Regions from separate parts of the Luteibacter sp. HAY1-4A genome, predicted to be linked through region 2. Evidence: predicted binding sites of a transcription regulator. Region 2 holds the regulator's gene; the other holds the start of a gene.
What was found. Region 2 encodes HrcA, which represses chaperone genes, less so after heat shock. Its sites were predicted from a motif close to TTNGCACTCNNNNNNNNNGAGTGCNAA; they were not measured.

Region 1 (6,478 bases), on a different contig from region 2:
CGCAGCGCGGAGATCGGCGTGCTCCTCCTCATCGGCGCCAGCCGTCCCTTCGTTCGCCGCCCTTACCTTTACGCCGGCATCTGGCTGGGCTTCCTTGCCGGCGTGCTGGCTGTCGTGCTGGCCGTGGTGCTGGAACTGGCCATGGCCGGGCCAGTCGGGCGGCTGGCCGCGGCCTACGACGGCAGCGTGAGCTTCGGCGGTCTCCCCGCCTGGCTGCTGCTTTCGGTACCCTTCGCCTCGGCCGTGCTCGGGTGGCTCGGTGCGCGACTGGTCAGCGCGCGGCAGATACGCCGCGCCGCGGCAGGTTAAAGGGGGCGGGGGTGGCATCTCACATCGGTTCGGGCGTGGCCGGCGCGACGCCGCGCATTCTCCTGGTGGACGGCTCGAAGGTCGTGCGCCAGCTGATCTCACGGGTGGTCACCGCCGAGGTGCCGGGCGTGGAGATCGTGGAAGCCGCCACCGGCGCGGAGGCCCAGACCGAACTGCAACGCGGCGTCTTCGACTTCGTCACCGTGGCGCTGCGCCTGCCCGACATGGACGGGCTCGACGTGGCCCGCTTCGTGCGCGAGTCCGCACCGCAGATCTACATGCCGATCGTCGTCGTGTCGGGCGATGTCGAGCAGCGCCTGCACCGGCGGGAACTCGGCGAGTTCGTGACCGATTACTTCGACAAGTCCCTCGGCTTCGGCGCGCTCGCGGAATTCATTCGCGGGTACGTGCGGCCCGAGGGTGGCGCCGAGGGCGAGGTGCTCTATGTGGAGGACAGCCGCGTGGTGGCCCTGGCCACGCGCCGGATGATGGAGAAATACGGCCTCACGGTGCACCACGTCATCAGTGCCGAAGACGCGCTGCAGCACCTGCGCCAGGCGCGCGAGCGCGGCGAGGTCGGTGCCGACGTGGTGCTGACCGATGTGAGCCTGAAGGGCGAACTCACCGGCGGCGATCTCGTCGAGCGCATCCGCAACGACTTCGGCTACGGCAAGGGGCAGCTGCCCACGCTGGTCATGACCGGCGACGAAAACCCCGCGAACCAGGCCGCGCTCCTGCGTGCCGGGGCGAACGACCTCGTGGAAAAGCCCGTCGAGGAAAAACTGCTCATCACGAAGCTGCTTTTCCAGCTTCGCGTCGCCCTGCACCTGCGCGAGAGGGCAGCGCATTGAACGACAGGGTGAAGCTGGAGCCCTCCTGGAAAGCCCGGATCGGCGCGTACCTGGATCGCCCCGAGATGCTGGCGCTGTCGGAATTCCTGCGCAGCGAAAAGGCACAGGGCAAGACGATCTATCCCCCGGGTCCCGACATCTTCAATGCCTTTGCCCACACGCCGTTCGACAACGTGCGCGTCGTCATTCTCGGCCAGGACCCGTACCACGGGCCCGGTCAGGCCCACGGCCTCAGCTTCTCGGTACGCCCGGGCGTGCGCGTGCCGCCATCGCTGCAGAACATGTTCAAGGAGATCGAGGACTGCCTCGGCATCCCGCGTCCCGACCACGGCTGCCTCACCCCGTGGGCCGACCGGGGCGTGCTGCTCCTGAACGCGGTACTGACCGTGGAGGCCGGCAACGCCGGCTCGCACCAGGGCAGGGGCTGGGAGGGCTTCACCGATGCGGCCGTCGATGCCCTCAACCGCGAGCGCGAGGGACTGGTCTTCATGCTCTGGGGCAGTCACGCCCAGCGGAAAGGCCAGCTGATCGACGGCAAGCGTCACCTCGTCCTGCGCAGCGTGCACCCCTCGCCGCTGTCGGCGCATCGCGGCTTCATGGGCTGCGGCCACTTCGCGAAAGCGAACGCCTATCTGGAATCGCGCGGCAAACCGCCCATCGACTGGTCGCTGCCTGCAAAGGTCGACCTGGTTGCCTAAGGCATCTAACAGTCGCCATATCTCCAATAATAATAAGTTCTTAGCTGTTAATCTCCGCTACTCGATACGCCCCGCCCCGTACGGCACATAAACCGGCCATAGCATCCTCTGGACATGCCGGACCTATTTCTGTACCATTGCGTACAGTTAACCGATGAACTTCGGGCCGACTTAGCACTCTCATTCCGGGACTGCTAATCTGCGTACAAGACTTTCAGGAGGTTCCACACATGTCCCAAGCCCTCGCCACCCGTAACTACGGGCTACCGAGCGTCGTTGGCAGTCTGGATTCCTATATCTCGGCCGTCCATCGCATTCCGGTGCTCAGCCTTGACGAGGAGCAGTCGCTGGCGCGCCGCTTCCGTGACGACGCCGACCTCGACGCCGCCAAGCAGCTCGTGATGTCCCACCTGCGTTTCGTGGTCCACGTGGCCCGCGGGTACAACGGCTATGGCCTGCAGCTTTCCGACCTCATCCAGGAAGGCAACATCGGCCTGATGAAGGCCGTGAAGCGCTTCGACCCGGACCAGGGCGTTCGCCTGGTCAGCTTCGCCGTGCACTGGATCCGTGCCGAAATGCACGAGTTCATCCTGCGCAACTGGCGCATCGTGAAGGTCGCCACCACCAAGGCGCAGCGCAAGCTGTTCTTCAACCTGCGCAAGAGCAAGAAGCGCCTGGGCTGGATGAACGCGGAGGAAGTGCGCGTGGTCGCGAACGACCTGGGCGTACCGGAAGCCACCGTGCGCGAGATGGAATCCCGTCTCTCGGGCCGTGACATCGGCTTCGAAGCCCCGGCCGACGCGGACGATGACGACAAGCCGGCTCCGGCCGCGTTCCTCGTCGACGAAGGCGCCGACCCGTACGACAACCTCGCCGAGGAAGATGCCAGCAACAACCAGATGGGCGCGCTGTCGTCGGCACTCGGCAACCTGGACGATCGCTCGCGCGACATCATCCAGCGCCGCTGGCTGGCCGAAGACAACAAGGCCACGCTGCAGGATCTTGCGGACGAGTACGGCGTTTCGGCCGAGCGTATCCGCCAGATCGAAGCGAATGCCATGAAGAAGATGCGCGTCGCCATCGCCGCCTGAAACCGCGGTTCGGCGTAAGATCGGAAACGGCCTCCCTCGCGAGGCCGTTTTCCTTTGTCCTACCGGCAGGAGCAGAACCAGGATGCCCCGGGCGCTGGTCATCGAAGACGACGAGGTCACCGCGCGCGACATCGTCGCGGAACTGGGTGCGCACGGCCTGACCGCCGACTGGGTGTCCGACGGCCGCGAAGGCCTCGCGCGGGCGCTCGCCGACGGCTACGACATCATCACACTGGATCGCATGTTGCCCGGCATGGACGGCATCGACGTGGTCTCCCAACTGCGCCAGCACGCCGTGGACACACCCGTGCTGATGATCAGCGCGCTGTCCGACGTGGATGAACGGGTGCGCGGGTTGCGTGCGGGCGGCGACGATTACCTCACCAAGCCCTTTTCGCCCGACGAGTTGGCGGCGCGTGCCGAGGTGCTGCTGCGCCGGCGTCGCCAGGGTCCGAACGAAACGCGCCTGCGTGTGGCCGACCTCGAACTCGACCTGGTCCGCCATAACGCGCAGCGCCGCGGCCAGGAGCTCACCCTGCTGCCCACGGAGTTCCGCCTGCTGGAATTCCTGATGCGAAACGCGGGGCAGGTGGTGACGCGACAGATGATTTTCGAACACGTATGGGGCTTCCATTTCGATCCGGGCACGAACGTGATCGACGTCCATATCGGACGGCTGCGGCGCAAGATCGACGGCGCCGGCCATTCACCGCTCATCCGCACCGTGCGCGGCTCGGGATACGTCCTTGCGCCCGCTGACTGACGCCTGGCGTTCCGCCACCTCGCGCCTGATCATCATCTATGGCGCGCTGTTCGCCATCTGGTGCGTGGTGCTCCTTGGCATCGTGCAGTGGGAAACCTCGCGCTACCTGTCCGGCGTGATCGACCAGATGCTGGCGTCGCGCGTCCATTACCTGGAAGGCACCGCGCCGCGCGACATGCGCGCCACCGTGGACGCCGCCAGCCGCATCGACGTGCAAGGCGCCATGTGGATGGGCCTGTTCGACGCACAGGGCCGGCACCTCGCGGGCAACATCGCCGCGATGCCGAAGGACCTGGACGAAGACGGCACGGCCCGTTCGATCAGCGCGAGCCTCGACAGCACCGCGCGCAAGGCCACGGCGCGCGTTCGCGGGCTCTTCCACGAATTGCCGGATGGCACGCGCCTCGTCGTGGCGAAGGAAAGCTCCACCATCGACGGCGTCGGCACGATCATCCGGCGCGGACTCCTCTGGGGCCTGTCGCTCACGCTCATTCCCGGCGTACTGGGCGGCGTGCTGATCGCGCGCGGTCCCGCCCGTCGCATCCGCGCCATCCAGCAGGCGATGGAGCCCATTCGCGAGGGCGACCTCAGCGTGCGCCTTCCCGTGAGCGGCTTCGGCGACGAAGTCGATCTGCTCGCGGGGACGGTCAATACCACCCTGACGGAGATCGAACGGCTCCTCGGGGAAGTGAAGGGCGTTACCGACAACATCGCCCATGACCTGCGCACGCCGCTGACGCGCATGCGCACGCGCCTGTACCGCCTGCAACAGCAATTCGAGAGCCGGCCGGAGGGCGAGCAACTGGATGCGTGTGTCGCCGAGATCGACACGGTGCTTGCGCGCTTCCGCGCCTTGCTGCGTGTCTCGGAGCTCGAAGACAGGCAGCGCAGCGCCTGCTTCGAGAACATGGACCTGGGCAGCGTCCTGCGCAATGTCCACGAGTTTTACGCGCCACTGGCCGAGGACCGCGGACAACGTTTCGAGCTGGAACTCGGCCGGTTGCCGTCGTTGCGAGGCGACCCGCACCTGCTGTTCGAAGCCTTCGCCAACCTTGTCGGCAACGCGATCAAGTTCACGCCCGACGGCGGCGCCGTGCGCCTGGTGGCGTCGACCGATGCCGACGGCGGCGCGCGCGTGGACATCGCCGATACCGGCCCCGGCATTCCGCCCGACGAGCGCGAAGCCGTGTTCCGGCGTTTCTACCGCAGCGACGAGACGCGTTCGAAGCCGGGGTGCGGCCTCGGCCTCGCCATCGTGAGTGCCATCGTGCGGCTGCACGGGTTCTCGCTGTCGGTGGGCGGCAACGAACGTGGCGCGGTCTTCTCGGTCACCTGTCCGGCGAACGCCTAAATAAATCTTAACTACGCCCGCGGCGTGCGGCGGCGCAAAATTCGCGCCGACGCAAACACGCCTCGGAACCCGTCCCCCCATGATTGGCATCGTCCGGATCGCGCTCACGCGGCCGTATACCTTCGTCGTCCTCGCTTTGTTGATCCTCATCGTGGGCCCGCTTTCCGCGCTGCGCACGCCGACGGACATCTTCCCGGACATCAAGATCCCGGTGATCGCGGTGGTCTGGCAGTACACCGGCCTGCCCGCCGACCAGATGGCCGGTCGCGTGTCGTCGCCGTTCGAGCGCGTGCTGACCACCACCGTCAACGATATCGAGCACATCGAGGCCAACTCGCTCCAGGGCTTCGGCATCGTCAAGATCTTCTTCCAGCCGACGGTGGACATCCGTACCGCGAACGCGCAGGTGACGGCGGTGGCGCAGACCCTGCTCAAGCAGTTGCCGCCGGGTAGCACACCGCCGCTGATCTTGAACTACAACGCCTCGACGGTGCCGATCATCCAGCTGGCGCTGTCGGGCAAGGGCCTCACTGAGCAGAACCTCGCCGACCTCGGCCAGAACATCATCCGTCCCCAGCTGGTGTCGGTGCCCGGCGCGTCCATTCCATACCCGTTCGGCGGCAAGACGCGCCAGGTGCAGATCGACATCGATCCGCAGGCCCTGCAAGCGCGTGGACTGTCGGCGCAGGACGTCGCCAACGCGCTCGCGGCGCAGAACCTGATCACGCCCGTGGGTACGCAGAAGATCGGCAGCTACGAATACACGTTGCAGCTCAACAATTCGCCCTCCGACATCGACGAACTGGGCAACCTGCCGGTGAAGGTGGCCAACGGCGCCACGGTGTATATCCGCGACGTGGCGCAGGTGCGCGACGGCTCGCCGCCGCAGACCAATATCGTGCACGTCGACGGCAGCCGCTCCGTGCTGATGACGGTGATGAAGAACGGCTCGGCATCCACGCTGGCGATCATCGCGGGCATCAAGCAGCGCGTCGCCGAAATGAAGGATGCGCTGCCGGAAGGCCTCACCATCGCGCCGATCGGCGACCAGTCGTTGTTCGTCAGTGCCGCGATCGAAGGCGTGGCCCGCGAAGGCGTGATCGCCGCGGCGCTCACCAGCCTCATGATCCTGCTCTTCCTGGGCAGCTGGCGCTCCACGGTGATCATCGCCACGTCGATCCCGCTGGCGATCCTCGGCTCCATCGCCGCGCTGTCCGCGGTGGGCGAGACGATGAACATCATGACCCTCGGCGGTCTCGCGCTTGCTGTCGGCATCCTGGTGGACGATGCCACGGTCACCATCGAGAACATCAACTGGCACCTGGAGCAGGGCAAGGACGTCGAGACGGCCATCCTCGACGGCGCGGCGCAGATCGTGACGCCGGCGTTCGTGTCGCTGCTGTGCATCTGCATCG
Region 2 (6,478 bases):
GCATGACCGTACTGGTCGTAGGCCGCGCGCTTCTGCGCGTCGGAGAGGATGTCGTAGGCTTCCTTCGCTTCCTTGAATTTCTCGATCGCTTCCGGATCGTCGGGATTGCGATCGGGGTGGTACTTCATCGCGACGCGACGAAAGGTCTTCTTGAGGTCGCCCTCCGTCACGGTGCGTTCCACACCGAGGATTTCGTAGTAGTCGCGCTTGCTGCTCATTGCCCGCTTGCTTTCCCTGGACGGACGAACGCGCCGATGGGTTGCCCCTCGGCGCGATCGTTCCTGTCAACCGTTGAAGACGTGCCGCAACCCCTCGCCGCGGCACGTCGCTCGTTCAGACGACTTACTTCTTGTCGTCCTTGACTTCGGTGAACTCGGCATCGACCACGTCGTCCGGCTGGGCCGAACCGCCGCCCGGCGCCGACTGCTGCGACGTGTCCTGCGAACCACCGGACTGCGCCGCGGCGTACAGCGACTGCGCCACCTGCTCGAGGTTGGTGATCTTCCCCTCGATGGCGTTCTTGTCGTCGCCGTCCTTCACCTTCTCGAGCTCGGACACCGCGGCGTCGATGCTGGCCAGCTGCTCGGCCGGCACCTTGCCACCATGCTCCTTCAGCTGGCTGCGCGTGGCGTGCACCAGCTGGTCGGCCTTGTTACGCACCTGCACCAGCTCGTGGAACTTCTTGTCTTCCTCGCGGTTGGCTTCGGCGTCGGCCACCATGCGCTGGATCTCTTCGTCCGAGAGGCCCGAGCCGGCCTTGATCTCGATCTTCTGCTCCTTGCCGGTGTCCTTGTCCTTCGCCGACACGTGCAGGATGCCGTTGGCGTCGATGTCGAAGGTGACTTCGATCTGCGGCGTGCCGCGCGGCGCCGGGCGAATGCCCTGCAGGTCGAACTTGCCGAGCGACTTGTTGGCGTTGGCGCGCTCGCGTTCGCCCTGCAGCACGTGCACGGTGACGGCGGTCTGGTTGTCGTCGGCCGTGGAGAACACCTGCGAGGCCTTGGTGGGCACCGTGGTGTTCTTCTCGATGAGCTTGGTCATCACGCCGCCCATCGTCTCGATGCCGAGCGACAGCGGGGTGACGTCGAGCAGCAGCACGTCCTTGACGGAACCGCCCAGCACGCCGCCCTGGATGGCGGCGCCGACGGCGACGGCTTCATCCGGGTTGACGTCCTTGCGCGCTTCCTTGCCGAAGAAGTCCTTCACGGCTTCCTGCACCTTGGGCATGCGGGTCTGGCCACCGACGAGGATGACCTCATTGATGTCGGACACGCGCAGGCCGGCGTCGTTGAGCGCGGTGCGGCACGGCTCGATGGTGCGCTTGACCAGGTCTTCCACCAGCGACTCGAGCTTGGCGCGGGTCAGCTTGATGTTGAGGTGCTTCGGACCGGACGCATCGGCCGTGACGTACGGCAGGTTCACGTCGGTCTGGTGCGACGAGGAAAGCTCGATCTTCGCGCGCTCGGCGGCGTCCTTCAGACGCTGCAGCGCGAGCTGGTCCTGGCGCAGGTCGATGCCCTGCTCCTTCTTGAACTCGTCGACCAGGTAGTCGATGACGCGGTTGTCGAAGTCTTCGCCACCGAGGAAGGTGTCGCCATTCGTGGCCAGCACTTCGAACTGCTTCTCGCCGTCGACGTTGGCGATCTCGATGATCGACACGTCGAAGGTGCCGCCACCGAGGTCGTACACGGCGATCTTGCGGTCGCCCGAGGCGGTCTTGTCGAGGCCGTAGGCCAGTGCGGCCGCGGTCGGCTCGTTGATGATGCGCTTGACGTCGAGACCGGCGATCTTGCCGGCGTCCTTGGTGGCCTGGCGCTGGCTGTCGTTGAAGTACGCCGGCACCGTGATGACCGCTTCGGTGACCGGCTCGCCCAGGAAGTCCTCGGCGGTCTTCTTCATCTTCATGAGGACCTTCGCGGAGACTTCCTGCGGGGCCATCTTCTTGCCATCGGCCGTCTGCACCCAGGCGTCGCCGTTCTCGTGCGCCACGATGCCGTAGGGCACGATCTTGATGTCCTTCTGCACTTCCGCGTCGGTGAACTTGCGGCCGATGAGGCGCTTCACCGCGTAGAACGTGTTCTTCGGATTCGTGACGCTCTGGCGCTTGGCCGGCGCGCCGACCAGAACCTCATTGTCCTTGGTGAACGCGACGATGGACGGCGTGGTGCGATCGCCCTCCGCGTTCTCGATGACGCGTGCGGTCGAACCTTCCATCACTGCCACGCAGGAGTTGGTCGTACCGAGGTCGATGCCGATGATCTTGGCCATTGAAGTTGCTCCGTATTTCTAAGCGGCCCCCGCGGCCGCGACTGTTTGTGAAAGTGGGGACCGGCCCCATCGATTCAATGCCTGGTGAGACTCCCCAAGTGCCGCGAACCCGCGCCACATGGGGCTTTGTTCAGTTGTCGCGCACCACGGCGACGAGCGCCGGACGCAACAGACGATCGTTGAGCACGAAACCTTTCTGGACCACCGCCACCACCGTGCCCGGCGCGTGTTCGTTCGACTCGACCGAACTGATCGCCTGGTGGTGCTCCGGATTGAAGGGCTGGTGGAGGGGATCGATGACGGTCAGGCCGTTCGACTGCGTGACCTTCTCCAGCTGCTTCAGCGTCAGCTCGAGGCCCTCGCGCAACGTCTTCGCGTCGGCGGAGTCGTTCGTGAGGCCGAGCACGATGCCGTCGTACACCGGAAGCAGGTCGCCCAGCAGTTTCTCGTTGGCGAAACGGCGCGCCTGTTCCAGGTCGCGCTGAAGACGGCGGCGCTGGTTCTCGATCTCCGCCCGCTCGCGCAGGACCGTCTCGCGCGCCCCGGCCAGTTCCGATTCGAGGGCGCCCAGCTTCGCGGTAAGTGCGTCGAGGTCGGCGTTCACGCCGCCGTCCGCCGCACCGCCATCCTGCACCTGATCCGGCGCATGGGGATCGTTGTTCTGCATGCTTGCTCCAAATGTCAGCTTACCGGCCCGCCTCCAGGAGGGGACCGAACATCCGCGGGAAATAGTAAACCCGCCTCCCGGGGCGGTTTATGAGGTCGCCGCGGCGCGATTCAAGGCGTCGCTGAGCAATCCGGCAGTGGCCTGCACCACCGGAATCACCCGCTCATATGCCATACGCGTCGGTCCAATAACTCCGATCGCGCCGAGCATGCGGCCGCCGGTGCCGTAGGTGGCGGTGACGATGCTGCAGCCGTCCAGGGCCGAGAAGCCGGACTCCTCGCCGATGAAGAGGCGGACGCCGGGGGCCTGGACGCACATTTCCATCAACTGGAGCAGGTCGCGCTTCTGCTGGAAGGCGTCGAACAGCTCGCGGAGCCGGTCGATGTCGGCCAGCTCGGAATAGCCCATGAGGTTGGTCTGGCCGCTGACCAGGACGTCGTCGGCGTCCTCGTCGTGCGCGAACGAGGCCGTGGCCAGTTCCACCGCGGCAGCCAGCATCCGGTTGAGTTCGCCCCCGGCCTCGCGCAGTTCCGAGGCGAGGTGCGCCCGGATGTCCGCCAGGCGGAAGCCCGCGAACTGGGCGTTGAGGTAGTTGGCCGCCTGCTCCAGCTCGCTGGCGTCGAGCGGGCGGGCAAGCTGCACCACCCGGTTCTGGACCTGATTGTCGGAGAACACCAGGATGACCAGCACCCGCGCGTCGGGCAGCGATACGAAGTCGATGTGGCGCAGCGGGAAGTCGCCCTGGCGCGGCACGGTGACCACGCCGGCGAAGCGGGTCATGGCGGAAAGCAGGTTCGAGACGTTGCCCAGCAGGTCGCGCGTGGTGGTCTGGTGTGGCGGCAGGCTGCCCTGCAGGCGCGCCATCTCGTCGCGCGGCAGCGGCTTCAATTCGAGCAGGCTGTCCACGAAAAGACGCAAGCCCCGCGGCGTGGGCACGCGGCCGGCCGAGGTATGCGGTGACGCGACCAGGCCGGCGTCTTCCAGGTCGGCCATGATGTTGCGGATGGTGGCCGGGCTGACTTCCAGGCCCGACGACTTCGCCAGCGTGCGCGAGCCGACCGGCTCACCGTCCGACAGGTATTGGGATATGAGGGTCCGCAGCAGCCGGCGCGCGCGAGCATCGATGTCGTGACCGGTAAACGGATTCATGCGCTGGACGTGTCGGAAAGGGGCTGGATCGTCCGCTATCAATAAGGTCTTGCCCTCTCGCTTGCAAGTCTCGGCCCTTGCGACGCCGCTCCCGCTACAATCGGCGCGATTCCATCCGCCGACCCGGGTCCCATGCTCACCTCGCTCTACGTCCGCCAGTTCGCCGTCGTCGAAGAAGCCGAGGTCGCGTTCGGTCCCGGCCTCACCGTGGTCAGCGGCGAAACCGGCGCGGGCAAGTCGCTGTTGGTGGACGCGCTGATGCTCCTGGCCGGCGCCCGCGCCGACAGCGGCATGGTGCGCGCCGGTAGCGACCGTGCCGAACTGGCCGCGGAATTCGACCTGGCCGGGCTCCCCGAGGCGCTGGCCTGGCTGCGCCAGGAAGAACTGGACGACGGCGAGACCTGCCAGCTGCGCCGCGTCATCCGCACGGAGGGCAGCTCACGCGGGTGGATCAACGGACGCCCGGCCAGCCTCGCGCAGATGTCGGCGCTGGCGGCACTCATCGTCGAGATCCACGGCCAGCACGAGCACCAGGCCCTGCTTTCCCGGCAACACCAGATGGCCCTGCTCGACGCCTATGCCGGCAACGAAGACAAGCTGGCGCGCGTCCGCGACACTGCCCGCGCGTGGCGCGACGCCGTGGCGCGCATCCGCGCCCTCTCCGGCGGCGACGACCGCGAACGGCAGATCGAACTGCTCCGCCACGAACTGGACGAACTGGAGCGCTGGGCCCTGGCGCCGTCCGCACTGGAAGACCTGGAGACGCAGCACCGCCGCCTCGCCAACGCGGGCCGCCTCGCCGAAGGCGCCAACGGCATCGTCGAGATGCTGGACGGTGAAAGCGAGTTCGCCATCGGCCGTGCCCTCCTCCGCGCGCATGCCGAACTGTCGCGCCTGTCCGAACTGGACGGCACCCTCGCGCCACTGCTGGAGCTGCTGGACAGCGCGCAGATCCAGGTGGGCGAAGCCGTCGACGGCCTCGGCCGCTACGCGCAGGACGTGGAACTGGACCCGGAACGCCTGGCCGAGGTGGACACCCACCTCACCCACCTGCACGACCTGTCCCGCCGCTATCGCCTGCCGATCGAGGAACTGTTCGCGAAGGCCGACGAAGTGCGCGAGCGCCTGGCCGAACTCGAAGGCGCCGGCGACGCGCTGGACCGGCTGGCCGCCGAATGCGACCGTCTGCGCAAGGAATACGACACGGCCGCCGCTGCGCTATCGAAGGCACGCGCGGACGCCGCGGACCGACTCGGCTCGTCGGTGGCCGCCCTCATGGGCGAACTCGGCATGGCCGGCGGACGCCTGGAGGTGTCGCTGGAAGCCGCCGAAGGCGACGACCCCGATCCGCAGGGCCGCGAGCGCTGCGAACTCCTGGTCAGCGCCAACCCCGGCCAGCCGCCGCGTCCGCTGCGCAAGGTCGCTTCCGGCGGCGAGCTTGCGCGCATCAGCCTCGCCATCGAAGTGGCCACGCTGGGCAACGACAACATCGGCTGCATGATCTTCGACGAGGTGGACACCGGCATCGGCGGCGCCGTGGCGGAAGTGGTGGGCCAGAAGCTACGCGCGCTCGGCGAGCGCGTGCAGGTGCTCTGCGTCACGCATCTGCCGCAGGTAGCCGCGCAAGGCCACTCGCACCTGCAGGTGGCGAAGGAAAGCGACGGCGACTCCACCCGCACCCGCATCCGCGCGCTCAACGACGCCGGCCGCCGCGACGAACTCAGCCGCATGCTCGGCGGCGTGGAGATCACGAAGGAAACGCGCGCCCACGCGAAGAAGATGCTGGACCGCGCGCAGGGCTGATCAGCTGCGGATCAGGCCACGCTCCTGCGCCATGCGGTACAGGTCCAGTTCCGACCCTGCATTGAGCTTGTTCATCACCGCGGCGCGGTGGATGTAGATCGTCTTCTGCCCGATGCCCAGTTCCGCCGCCACCTGCTTCGGCGCGCGGCCGATGGCCAGCAGCAGGAAGACTTCGCGCTCGCGCGCGGTGAGTCGGTTGAACGGATCCAGGTCGGTCGTCGGCCGGCCCGAGCGGCGCTCGCGCAGGTCGGAACTCAGGTACTGGTCGCCGCCCAGTACCGAGCGCACCGCGGCCACCAGTTCCTCCGGTGCCACACCCTTCGTGACGTAGCCGCGCGCACCGCGACGCAGGGCCTCCGAAACGTACGGCTCGCCGTCGTGCATGCTCAGCACCACGATCTTCATGTCGGGCGCGATGCTGGCCAGGTGCTCGATCAGGGGCAGCCCGCTGCCGTCGGGCAGCGACAGATCGACGGCGACCAGGTCGGGCCGATGCTGCGTGACCGCTTCCACCGCTTCGTCGGCGTTGCGTGCTTCGGCGACGACGTCCAGGTCGGGTTCCAACTCGATGAGTCGCTTGAAACCTTCGCG

Region 1: rpoH (RNA polymerase sigma factor RpoH) is a predicted target of HrcA. The motif match lies at 2,030-2,056, and genes of this name have one in related genera.

The regions. Positions count from the first base shown of each region.
Region 1 is NZ_JBNDHZ010000055.1:4,370-10,847, forward strand. Features, by position in the region: gene ftsX (permease-like cell division protein FtsX) at 1-309, shown strand, start outside; gene ACPYOD_RS16190 (response regulator) at 321-1,160, shown strand; gene ung (uracil-DNA glycosylase) at 1,169-1,858, shown strand; gene rpoH (RNA polymerase sigma factor RpoH) at 2,089-2,949, shown strand; gene ACPYOD_RS16205 (response regulator transcription factor) at 3,032-3,712, shown strand; gene ACPYOD_RS16210 (sensor histidine kinase) at 3,696-5,063, shown strand; gene ACPYOD_RS16215 (efflux RND transporter permease subunit) at 5,143-6,478, shown strand, end outside.
Region 2 is NZ_JBNDHZ010000012.1:53,574-60,051, forward strand. Features, by position in the region: gene dnaJ (molecular chaperone DnaJ) at 1-218, opposite strand, end outside; gene dnaK (molecular chaperone DnaK) at 343-2,268, opposite strand; gene grpE (nucleotide exchange factor GrpE) at 2,399-2,935, opposite strand; gene hrcA (heat-inducible transcriptional repressor HrcA) at 3,023-4,084, opposite strand; gene recN (DNA repair protein RecN) at 4,217-5,887, shown strand; gene ACPYOD_RS05865 (response regulator) at 5,888-6,478, opposite strand, start outside.